DNA from 3 places in the Methylophaga sp. UBA3603 genome. Region 3 is predicted to be linked to each of the others. Evidence: predicted binding sites of a transcription regulator. Region 3 holds the regulator's gene; each other region holds the start of a gene.
What was found. The regulator PhoB, encoded in region 3, activates phosphate uptake and scavenging genes when phosphate is short. The targets are predictions, from matches to a motif close to GNNTGTCATAAAACTGTCANAT.

Region 1: a site for PhoB is predicted at 2,807-2,828, ahead of pstS (phosphate ABC transporter substrate-binding protein PstS). Genes of this name have one in related genera too.
Region 2: a site for PhoB is predicted at 3,036-3,057, ahead of B4F66_RS13430 (UDP-2,3-diacylglucosamine diphosphatase). Genes of this name have one in related genera too.

What each region holds. Positions count from the first base shown of each region.
Region 1 is NZ_DFMC01000009.1:614,244-618,409, forward strand. Features, by position in the region: gene pstA (phosphate ABC transporter permease PstA) at 1-580, opposite strand, end outside; gene pstC (phosphate ABC transporter permease subunit PstC) at 577-1,482, opposite strand; gene pstS (phosphate ABC transporter substrate-binding protein PstS) at 1,683-2,774, opposite strand; gene B4F66_RS10180 (metal-independent carbonic anhydrase family protein) at 3,109-3,630, shown strand; gene B4F66_RS10185 (OmpW/AlkL family protein) at 3,694-4,166, shown strand, end outside.
Region 2 is NZ_DFMC01000010.1:534,113-538,278, forward strand. Features, by position in the region: gene B4F66_RS13415 (DksA/TraR family C4-type zinc finger protein) at 12-278, shown strand; gene B4F66_RS13420 (hypothetical protein) at 460-876, shown strand; gene prlC (oligopeptidase A) at 924-2,963, opposite strand; gene B4F66_RS13430 (UDP-2,3-diacylglucosamine diphosphatase) at 3,103-3,897, shown strand; gene B4F66_RS13435 (glycosyltransferase family 4 protein) at 3,897-4,166, shown strand, end outside.
Region 3 is NZ_DFMC01000002.1:200,593-204,758, forward strand. Features, by position in the region: gene B4F66_RS01550 (inorganic phosphate transporter) at 1-1,036, shown strand, start outside; gene arsJ (organoarsenical effux MFS transporter ArsJ) at 1,095-2,318, shown strand; gene phoB (phosphate regulon transcriptional regulator PhoB) at 2,400-3,092, shown strand; gene phoR (phosphate regulon sensor histidine kinase PhoR) at 3,105-4,166, shown strand, end outside.

The DNA.
Region 1 (4,166 bases), on a different contig from region 3:
CCATGCCAAACGCAGCATCTTTCATTCTTTGTGGAACCTGCTTCATGGCTTCCTCAGCAGCCAGAGTGACCGTTGGCAGCATTAATACAGCCAATGCCACACCACCGGCCCAGGCCGAGTAGGTGCCGGTGGTGATAACGATGACAGCATAGACAAACACACCGGCCAAAATAGAAGGAAAGCCGGTCAGCACCTTGGCTAAAAATCTGGAAACGGTCGCGGTTTTACTGTTGGGATTAAGAATGGCCAGATACAGAGCAGCCATGGTTCCAATAGGAATACTCAGTGCGGAGGCAATACCTACCATGGTTAACGTTCCCACGATGGCATTACCAAAACCACCGCCGGTTTCGAATCCGGCTGGTGGCAAGGCTGTGATAGCCTCGAAATCAAGCCTTGCACCACCTTCCATGATGAGCATGTAAATAACCGATACCAGCGGAATACTGGCTAATATGGCTAGCCCCCAAACCAGTCCTGTCAGGAAAAAATCTTTCAGGGCTCTCAGTTCGAGCACATTTTTTTCAAGACTGGGTAAATTGATTCTTGGTGGAAGAATCTGTTCGTTAATCTGACTCATTTTTTACCCTCAAATTTACGCATGGTGTATTGCTGTACGGCCAGGCCGGCAACATTGACCACAAAGGTGATAAGCAGCAAAACCAGAGACGCATACATCAGAGCCTGAATTTCAATCTCACCTGCTTCTGGGAAGGTTGAAGCCAGCAAGGATGCCAGTGTGTTGGCAGGGGCAAACAGCGAAACACTGATGTCATTCACGTTACCAATTAACATGGCCAGTGCCATAGTTTCACCCAACGCGCGACCAAATCCCAATACCAAACCGGCCAGAATCCCGGAGGAGGCTGTTGGTAACATGACTTTAAGAATCACTTCCCATTTTGTCGCCCCCATACCATAGGCTGCTTCTTTTACTTTATAAGGAATACGACGGAAGGCATCGGCTGAAATGGCTGCGACAGTCGGAAGAATCATAATAGCGAGTACTAATGCGGCGGGAGCCAGGCCTGGACCACTTAAATCAGTACTAAATAAAGGAAACCAGCCAAACGTTTCATGTAGCCAATGGGCGGCCGGCCTGATTAGCGGGATAAGTACATAAATACCCCACAAACCATAAACCACCGAAGGAATAGCCGCTAACAGCTCAATGATGGTTCTGAACATCACTTCGATTTTGGCATGCATGAATCCCTGGGTCAGGAAGATGGCAATAGCGACTCCTAATCCACCACCAATCAGCAGCGCGAGCAGTGAGCTGTATAACGTGCCCCAAATTTCAGGTAACACGCCAAATTCATTCTGGTTGGTATCCCAGGTTGTGCCAGTAATAAAACCTAAACCATGCTCCTTAATTGCAGGTAAAGCCTGAGAACCGAGTTCAAAGACGATATAAGCCAATAAAAGTATGATTGATAAAGCACATAAATAAGCAAAAGATCGGAAGACAGAATCTTTCATATAATCACTGGGAGAAGGTGGCGCGGACAATGTTTTGCCACTTGCGGAATCTTTAAAAGGATCGTGAACCATTTGTGTTCCTATCAATCGTGAATATTTATAGTAAATATCGCTAACATCGTTTTCAGGCTCTTGAACAGATAAATGCTGCAAGTGTTTAAAACACTTGCAGCATTGTTTTATCCGATCACCAAGAGTGATTACTGAATCATGCTGGCCGCGTTGCGAACTTTCTCAACAACATTTTCTGGCAGCGGGATATAGCCCATTGCTTCAGATGATTCCTGACCTGTTGTAATCATGTATTCAATAAGGTCTTTTAAGGCTTTGGCTTTCTCTTCACCTTGGTTTTTGTAAACCAATAACCATGTGAACGTTGCGATAGGATAGGCATCATCACCCGATGGGTCAGTTGCCCATGCACGCAGGTCCGGTACATCACTATTTGGCAGATTACCCTCCGGGAAATCAGTCGTCGCTAAGGCTGAAGCACCTGTTTCGCCACCAGCTTCAATAAAGTTACCTTTTTGATTTTCCAGCATGGCCGTCGGCATTTTGGTCAGTTTGGCAAAACCATATTCAACATAGCCGATTGCGCCAGGTGTTTGTTTGATAGTCGCTGTTACACCATCATTTTTAGGTGCTTTGACAATTGTGCCAGCACTTGGCCAGTTTGGTGCTTTTGCACCACCAACCTGTTCTTTGAAGTTATCGCTGATCGCTGCTAAGTGATTAGTGAATACATAGCTGGTACCACTTGAATCAGAACGAACAACAACAGTAATGTTTTGGTCAGGAAGTTTTACACCAGGATTAGCCGCCTGAATTTTTGGGTCGTTCCAGTTCGTAATGTTGCCCAGGAAGATTTCCGGATAAACATCACGTGGCAATTTCAATTCTTGAACACCATCAAGGTTGTAAGAAATGACGACTTCGCCCGCCGTGACTGGAAGCAGAATAACGCCTTTTTTGACTTGTTCTATTTCACTGTCTTTCATTGCAGCATCACTGCCTGCAAAGTCTACCGTTTCGTTAATGAAATCCTGAATACCTGCGCCACTACCTTTAGATTGGTAATCAATACGAACGCCATCAGTTTGCTTGCTGTAGTCTTTAAACCACTTGTTATAAAGTGGTGCTGGGAAACTTGCACCAGAACCAATCAATTTAAGATCAGCGTATGCAGCGGATGAACTCATGGCACCAATAAGCGCGCCAATGACAAAAACTGACTTTGCGCTCTTCGCAAATAGTTTCATAAAAACTCCTGACAAATGAAAAAAGTAAAACACTCAATTTACTGGTTGCTAAGTCTATTGGTGGTTTGTTAAAGATTTATGACAGTGGCGAAGATGTTGAATGTATCTCTCTAAATGACGCGTAAGTTTGGCCTTAAGGGTATTCCTGGACCGACGGCATTAACAGGTGAAATCTCATGTTAGCCTTGTTTATCAGGTCATCGAACTAGTATTACGGTTGATATCCCAATGCTTTCTTCTGAAAACAGACAATAAAAGATTAACAACTTGTTAATCTGTTATTCATCCAAGCTTAATTCCTTGTCGGTTTGATTTTCATCTCTTGCAAATATCATGGCTCTCAGGTTAACAACAGGAGAGACCAACAATGAAAACGACATATCTTGCAAGCGCATTCAGTCTGATTTTTACCACCTCGGCATTTGCTCAAATCGATAAAATCGATGCAGAAGCTATTCAGGCAGCACAAAACGCCTGGGCAGAAGGTATTGTGGAAATCGGCCAGGCCAAAATCAATGGTGAAGATGCAGGCGCAGTCGCCAGTGAGTTACTGGACAACTTGTATGCATTCGACGACAAAGTGCTATTCAAACCAACTAAAGCAGTGGATGACCCGTTCCGAAACAGTTATGAAGAAGCACTTTCGTATTTTGTAGGCGGCATGCTTGAGGAAGATAAAGGCTTTGCTCTGCAGCCTTGGACTGCAGTTCGATTTGAGAATGAAGACCTGCTGATTCGTGACGAAAATGCCCTTGCAATGGGGCTTTACTACTTTACCGATACGGCTGGTAACGAAACCAAAGTTGAATACACATTTGGTTATCGATTGGATGACGATGGCAGTGTCAAAATCGAATTACATCACTCTTCCTTACCTTTTAGTAAGTAATTAATTCAGCCTGCACAAGATCTTGTGCAGGCTTTTTCTCCTTTATTAAAGAGTCTGCTTAATATGAAGAAATATTCGAGTGCACCTTTGTTTATGCTGCTGGCCGGGTTTATTGGTCCTGTGAGTTATGTTCAGGCTTATGAGGCTGGTGACTGGTTGGTTCGTGGAAGGGTGATTAACGTTAATCCAAATGATTCAAGTGGAACGGTATCAGTTAATGGAGTTGATCAAGGAACGGAAGGTGTCAGTGTTGATAGCGATACTGTACCGGAACTGGATATCACCTACATGATGACACCCAACTGGGGCATAGAATTGATTTTAGGGTATTCCGAGCACACCGTGGATGGTAGCCAAAGCTGGGATTTTCTGGGGCCGGTCGCTGAAACCAAAGTTCTGCCACCAACCCTAACTTTGCAATATCATTTCCGCCCAAATGCCAAACTGAAGCCGTATATCGGAATGGGAGTGAACTACACCTATTTCTTTGATGAAAAGGTTCCCAACAGCTCTGGCCTCAGTAATCCCGGTGACTC
Region 2 (4,166 bases), on a different contig from region 3:
TGGAGGTTGTTATGGCTGGAGGATGGTCTAAAGATGGTGCGGTGCAGGATCAGATTGATGCCAGTGTTGAAGATGGTATTCAACAGGCTCGTTCTCGTTTACCAAAGGGTGAAAGTCTGACGCATTGCGAAGAGTGTGAGAAGGAAATTCCCCAAGCAAGACGTGAGGCGGTTCCCGGTGTTCGACTGTGTGTGAAATGTCAGGAAATTATTGATAAGGAAAACAAGGCGTTCAATCTGTTTAATCGGCGAGGCAGTAAGGATAGTCAGCTACGCTAAATCTCGTATTTAATAAGCGGTCAAAAGAGCACTGAAGTGCTCTTTTGCTTTTCAGTATTCAACTATGTAAAGCTGTACTGTGGATTCACTCCAGCAATTCACAACAATTTGATACCGGCCACTTTAAAGTCATTCATAGAAAGTCTGATGTTTATCTGGCTACCAATTTGAGAAATATAAAATGAAAAAATTATTACTGGCGTTACCTTTTATTTTCGCTGCACAGCAAGCTCTGGCAATTGATGATCAGGATAAAGAAAACTATAAAACAAACTACACCAAGCAATTGAAACCGTTAGTTGTACAAAAGTTGAGTGCTGATAGACCTGAAATGTCAGCCCGTGCAATCGATGATGAGGCAAATGCCTATGTGACTAAAATGGCCAGTTGCCAACTGGATGCGTTGCTCCAGTTCTCTGAGGAATATAGTGAAAAAGCCATTATGCCGGTAGCTCAGGGAGCAGATATCGCACAGACCACGCATGATTTGAATCAACAGATGTTGCAGGATATCGAAGCAGGCAACCTATCTAAAGATAAGGCGGCGATGATGATTCAAATTGCACAGGAATCCGCGCAAATTTGTATGAATTCATAAAATCAGAATACTTACTTATAAAAAAGGGCCTTTCGGCCCTTTTTTGTTTACGCGGCAATACCGGTATGTCTTAATAACGCATCAATCTGCGGTTCACGGCCACGGAATTCGATGAACAGTTCCATTGGCTCACGGGAACCACCCTGCTCCAGAATCGCTTCCAGAAATTCCAGACCAGTCTGCCGATCAAAGATCCCTTTCTCTTCAAACTTGGAGAACGCATCGGCTGACAGCACTTCTGCCCATTTATAGCTGTAATAACCGGCGGCATAACCGCCAGCAAAGATATGAGCGAAGCTGTGCGCAAAACGGTTGAATTTGGGCGGTTTCACCACGGTGACTTCATTACGCACCTGTTCCAGAATCTTATCGACTTGATTCGGTTCATTCGGGTTAAATTCCAGATGTAACCGGAAATCAAATAACGAGAATTCCAGCTGACGTAACATCATCATTGCCGATTGGAAGTTACGTGCGGCAAGCATTTTGTCGAACAAATCATCAGGCAATTTTTCACCCGTTTGGTAATGGCCGGAAATCAAATCCAAAGCTTCACGCTCCCAGCACCAGTTTTCCATAAACTGACTTGGCAGCTCGACTGCATCCCAGGCCACACCATTAATACCAGACACACCGGCATATTCAATTTTGGTCAACATATGATGCAGACCATGACCAAATTCATGGAATAAAGTGGTCACTTCATCATGGGTGAACAGAGCCGGTTTATCGCCGACGGGTTCAGAAAAGTTGCAGGTCAGAAACGCCACTGGAATTTCGATTCCTTCGGCAGTACGACGGCGTGCTTTACATTCATCCATCCATGCGCCACCACGTTTATGCTGACGGGCATATAAATCCAGATAGAACTGAGCACGTACGCTGCCATCCTCGGCGACAATTTCGAAAAAGCGCACGTCTTTGTGCCAGACGTCAACATCCTTGCGTTCCCGAATATCCAGTCCGTATAAACGATTGACCACGGCAAACAGCCCATTCACTACTTTGTCTTCCGGAAAGTACGGCTTTAATTCTTCCTGTGAAATTGAATAACGCTGCTGACGTAGTTTTTCAGCAAAATAGGTGACATCCCAGGCTTCGAGTTGATCCTGGTCGGCAGTGGATTTGGCAAAGGCGCGTAATTCTGCATATTCCTGCTCGGCAATCGGTTTTGAGCGCTTGGCCAGATCCTGCAGAAAGTCCAGAACCTGTTGCGGTGATTGCGCCATTTTGGTGGCCAAAGAACGTTCGGCATGATTGGCAAACCCCAGCAGATTTGCCAGTTGATGACGCAGATTCAGAATATCCAGCATCACTTCAGTGTTATCCCATTTGCCCGCATTCGGACCTTGGTCTGAGGCTTTAGTGGCAAACGCGGTATACATTTCTTCACGCAATTCACGATTATCAGCGTAGGACATCACCGGCATATACGATGGGAAATCCAGGGTAAACAACCAACCTTCCTCGCCTTCTCGCTTGGCCATTTGCTCGGCCATTTCAATAGTGGATGGTGGTAAACCCGATAATAATGACTCGTCGGTAATCAACTTACGCCAGGCGTGAGTGGCATCCAGCAAATTTTCTTCAAACTTGGCGGTGCGTTCAGTCATTTGCTGTGACAGCTTTTTGAATTCATCACGTTGTTGCTGATCCAGCTCAACGCCCGACAGACGAAAATCACGGACCGCATTATCAATGACTTTTTTCTGTGCCGTATCCAATTTCTGATACTCAGCGCCTTCGGCAATGGCTTTATAGGCCTGATACAGCATTTCATTCTGGCCCAACTCAGTCGAAAACTCGCTGAGTTTAGGCAAACAAGCGTTATAGGCCTGACGCAGCTCTTCCGAGTTGACCACCGAATTCATATGACTTACTGGCGACCAGACACTGTCAATCAGGGCATCCATATCTTCCATTGGCTGTACCAATGTGTCCCATGTTGGCTCTGAAAGTGTGCTCAAAATAGTGTCAATTTTATTGCGTGCTGTGCTCAACGCATGATCAATTGCGGGCTCAACATGTTCGGCTTTTATTGCGGAAAATGGCGGTAAACGGTGATTTTCCAATAATGGGTTGCTCATAATAGTGTCCTGATTAGGTTCGGTATCGCCCGCAGTGTAGCGCGTGAAGTTATTGTCATGGTAACGCAACAAAACGGTCATCACACTGCAATATCTAATAGATAAGGTTTGCTCAGAATTTTAAGTGAATGAGTGCCTTATGCAAACACAACTAAGTCACAAGCAAAAGCTGAAAGTTCGCACCGTGTTCATTTCGGATATCCATCTTGGCTTCCGAGGCTGCAGTGCCGAGCTCCTCCTTAACTTTTTACATAATGTGGAATGCGAATATCTTTATCTGGTCGGCGATATTATCGACGTCTGGGAAATGAAAAAACGCATGTACTGGCCTCAAGAACATAATAACGTAGTCCGAACCCTGCTCGGTAAAGCCAAGCACAATACCAAGGTCATCTTTGTTCCCGGTAATCACGATGAGATTCTGCGGGATTATGATGGTGCGGTGTTCGGTAATGTGCAGATCCATAACGAAATCATTCATACCACAGCCGATAAACGTAAGTTGTTAATCATTCACGGCGATCAATTCGATAGCGTAGTGAAAATTTCGCCGATGCTGGCCAAAATCGGCAGCCGTTTGTATGAATTTTTACTTAGAGCTAATCGCTGGGTGAATTATTTCCGCCGTAAGATGGGCTTCTCTTACTGGTCACTGGCAGCGTTTTTGAAACACAAAGTGAAAAATGCGGTCCAGTACATCAGTAATTTTGAAGAAGCTGTGGCGCATGAAGCTTCTAAACAAGGGGTGGATGGTGTGGTCTGCGGCCATATTCACCGTGCGGAAATAACGCGCATACATGATATCGATTACTATAATTGTGGCGACTGGGTAGAGAGCTGCACAGCATTGGTTGAACATCCAGATGGTCAGATGGAAATCATCCCTTGGGCTGAAGTATTTAATCAGCACGTTTTGATTGCCAAAGCCGCTTGATGAAACTGGCGATTATTACCGATGCCTGGGAGCCACAGGTCAACGGGGTTGTGCGCACTCTGGGGAAAACCCGTGACCATCTGCAGGAAATGGGCTATGACGTTACCATGCTCACGCCGCTGAATTTTAAAACGATTCCCTGTCCCAGTTATCCCTCAATTCGTCTGGCATTACTGCCTTACCGAAAACTGGCAAATATGCTCGACAATCTGCAAGCCGATGCAGTGCATATTGCCACTGAGGGTCCATTAGGCATGGCCGCCAGACGT
Region 3 (4,166 bases):
TATCAAAAAAACCATCATTTTTCGCGACGACAAAATTCAGGCTTCCTATCGTTGGGTACCGATTTATGTTTCGGTGATGGCCTGGGCTTTTTCCACTTATCTGGTGATCAAAGGGCTTAAGCAGGTATGGGGGCAATTCATAACTACGCTGAATGGACTGCCAATTGTCGATATAGCTCCGCAAGCCAACCCCAGTTTTTTGGCTGCTGCATTGATTGGTTTTCTGATTGGGGTGCTGGTGTTCTGGATCGTTAAAAAGTCTCTGGCCAGTAATCTGCAATACATGAAAAATGATCGTGCCAGTGTCAATGCACAATTCACTATTCCGTTAATCTTTGCTGCGGCCTTATTAAGTTTTGCTCATGGTGCGAATGACGTGGCAAATGCCATCGGTCCTCTGGCCGCAATAAATGACGCCATTATGTCAGGTGGTATCACCGATAAAGCCGGTATTCCGCTTTGGATTATGGCCGTGGGTGCTTTAGGTATTGCCATTGGCTTGGGTCTGTATGGTCCAAGGCTGATTCGTACCGTAGGTGGTGAAATTACCGAGCTGGATCAGATGCGAGCCTATTCAATCGCTATGGCTGCTGCTTTGACCGTCATCATTGCCAGTCAGCTCGGATTGCCGGTCAGTACAACGCATATTGCCATTGGTGGGGTATTTGGGGTTGGGTTCCTGCGTGAATGGCTGGATGAATCAAATAAAATCGAACGCCAGATTGATCGCGAAAAAGCCGAAATCAAAGATGATAAAAAGATGCTTAATGCACTGCGCGGCGAATTGAAAAAACTGGAGAAAAAACCCTCCAAAACCGTGGATGAATATCAACGTATTACCGAGCTTTATCGATTGATTGATGAGGAAGAGTCCGCGCTGAAAAAAGCCAAAAAAGTCCTCAAAAAAGAAAAGAAAAACCTGTTCGTTAAACGCGATATGGTGAAAAAGATCGTCACAGCGTGGGTGGTCACCGTTCCAGCAGCGGCAACTTTATCAGCCTGCATCTTCTTTATGATTAGAGGCATCATGCTGTAATCAAATCTTCATTAAACTGACATATTATTTTCAGCTTATTTGTCAGGACGATTTGAACATGCTGAATAAACTTAAAGCATTGCCCATTGCGATTCAGCAATATCTGGTCGTGACCTTCAGCTACTGGGCGTTTACCGTTTCCGACGGTGCGTTACGCATGCTGGTGGTATTGTTTTTCCATCAACTGGGCTACAGCCCGCTTGAAGTGGCAATGCTGTTTGTTCTGTATGAATTTTTCGGCATAGTGACAAACCTGGTCGGTGGCTGGCTGGCCGCCAGAGTAGGGTTAAACGTCACCATGCATCTGGGCTTGTTATTACAGGTCATTGCATTGGCAATGCTGCTGGTGGATCCGCAGTGGCTCACTGTGGCGTATGTCATGGTCGCGCAGGCACTCTCCGGTATTGCCAAAGATTTGAATAAAATGAGTGCCAAATCCAGCATCAAAATGCTGGTGGCTGATAACGCCCAATCAACCTTATTTAAATGGATATCCATCCTTACCGGCTCCAAAAATGCCCTGAAAGGTGTTGGTTTTTTTGTCGGTGCGGCCCTGCTTTCCTGGATCGGTTTTCGTGGCGCGATACTGGCCATGGCGATTGTGCTTCTGGTAGTGCTGATTTTCAGCATCGTCATGTTGCAACGCGATCTGGGTAAAGCCAAAAATAAACCAAAATTCAGTGATATCTGGTCAAAAAGTGCACCGGTGAATCATTTGTCGTTGGCAAGGTTCTTTTTGTTTGGTTCTCGAGATATCTGGTTTGTGGTGGCCTTACCGGTGTTTTTGCATGCCCAATTACAGTGGTCACCTATTTATGTCGGTGGTCTGCTGGCGGCTTGGGTAATTGCTTACGGTATTGTGCAGGCACTTGCCCCTAAGCTGACTGGCTTTTCCAGACAAAACGCTCCTGATGGCTATCATGTCTGGCTATGGTCCTTACCCCTCTTTGTGTTGCCGTTATTGATTGCCGCCTCGGTATATTTTGAATGGGCTGTCATACCTGCTTTAACTGTCGGCTTATTAATTTATGGCGCTATCTTTGCGATCAATTCTGCAATCCATTCCTATCTTATCGTGTCATATGCAGATGCGGCTGGGGTTTCCCTGGATGTCGGTTTTTATTACATGGCTAATGCGGCTGGAAGATTGTTTGGTACATTATTATCTGGCTGGGTCTATCAGGTTTCCGGGTTAGCAGCCTGTCTGGTCATTTCTGCCTTAATGATTCTGTCCGCCAGTTTTATTTCAAAAATGTTACCGCGCAAAGACCAGACTGTATAAAGCTTTCAGCGTTGTTATCAAATTGTCATATTTAGCCGTTAAGCTTTATTCTTAGAAAAATAGTTCAGGAAAAAATCGGATATGAGCATATCAGTATTACTGGTTGAAGATGACGCCGCCATTCGTGACATGATTAATTTCAGTCTGCGTCAAACGGGATTTACCTGCGAAGCAGTCAAGGATGGCGAAACGGGGCTGGATTGGTTGAAAAATCAACAACCAGACATGATTTTGCTGGACTGGATGTTACCTGGAATTGATGGCATCGAGTTTATCCGCCGTCTGCGTGCCAATGAGTTTTTAGCATCCATTCCCGTGATTATGCTCACCGCCAAAGGCGAAAGTGAAGATATGGTGAAAGGTCTGAGCGTCGGTGCTGATGACTATATTAATAAACCATTTTCCCCACCTGAATTAATTGCACGAATTAAAGCGGTTTTACGTCGTTGTCGTCCGATGGAAGATGATGATGCCCAGAAATTGCAGATGGGTGAACTGGTTATGGATACCAAAAGCCACCGGGTCTCGGTGAATGGTGAACGCATTGAATTGGGACCGACCGAATTCCGTTTACTACACTTTTTTATGAAAAACCCAGAGCGAGCCTATAACCGCTCCCAGCTGCTGGATTTTGTCTGGGGCGATACCGTATATATAGAGGAGCGCACAGTGGATGTGCACATTCGTCGTCTGCGTAAGGCGCTGGAACCCAGCGGTCATGACAACCTGGTACAAACCGTTCGCGGTGTCGGTTACCGTTTTTCTGCTGAATAGCAGGATCGTCTGATGCAATGGGATTATTGGCGTTTACTGACCGTGCTCAGTCTGGCCGGTTTTGTGGGACTGGTCGTTGGTCATATGATGGCTTTTCTGTTTGTCGCTGCACTTATTTACATTTTCTGGATGCAGAGTAAATGGAACCAGTTGCAGGCATGGCTGGATAAACCTAAGAAAAACAGTTCTCCGCAAGCCGAAGGGGTTATTAATGACGTGTGTCGGCAGATCGAACAGATGCGCGCACAAAACAGCAGTCGTAAAAAAAAGCTCACCGGTTATTTAAAACGTTTCCAATCGGCCACTGCGGCTTTACCTGATGCGGTGGTGGTAATGGGCGAGTTTGGTCAAGTCAGTTGGGCCAATACCTCAGCCATGACGTTATTGGGAATCAACTGGCCGCATGACAATGGCGTCAGAGTCAATAATCTGGTTCGCGACCCGGCATTCCAAAAATTACTGGAACTTGATGGTGACGCCGAGGAATCGGTTATAGCCGTTTCACCGATGAATGATCGCATTCAGCTTGAATTCAAAGTCGTTCGGTATGCCAGCAAGGACAGGTTGCTGATCGCCAGAGATATCACCCAGACACAGAAACTGCAGCGTATGCGGCGTGATTTTGTGGCCAATGTATCGCATGAATTGCGTACACCATTGACGGTTTTACGGGGGTATCTGGAAACGTTGACCACGGAAAGTGATCAGGAGCTCTGGCAACAGGCTTTGCCGGTAATGCAGCAACAAAGCCAGCGAATGCATCTTATGATCAAGGATCTGCTGGCATTATCCCAACTGGAAACCGGTGAAAAGCCGTTGCAACACCGACCTACGGATATCTGCAAGTTATTGCATAGCGTGGTGGAGGATGCCAAACGACTGGAACATTTTCATCAACATCAGATCAACCTGCATTGTTTGAGTGAAAAATGGCTAATGGCAGATGCTGATGAACTACGCAGCGCAATCTCCAATCTGGTCTTTAATGCAGTCAAATATACCCCAGCAGAAACCCAGATCGATGTCAGATGGGATATCGAGGGTGAGTTTGCTGTTATTGAGGTAAAAGATACC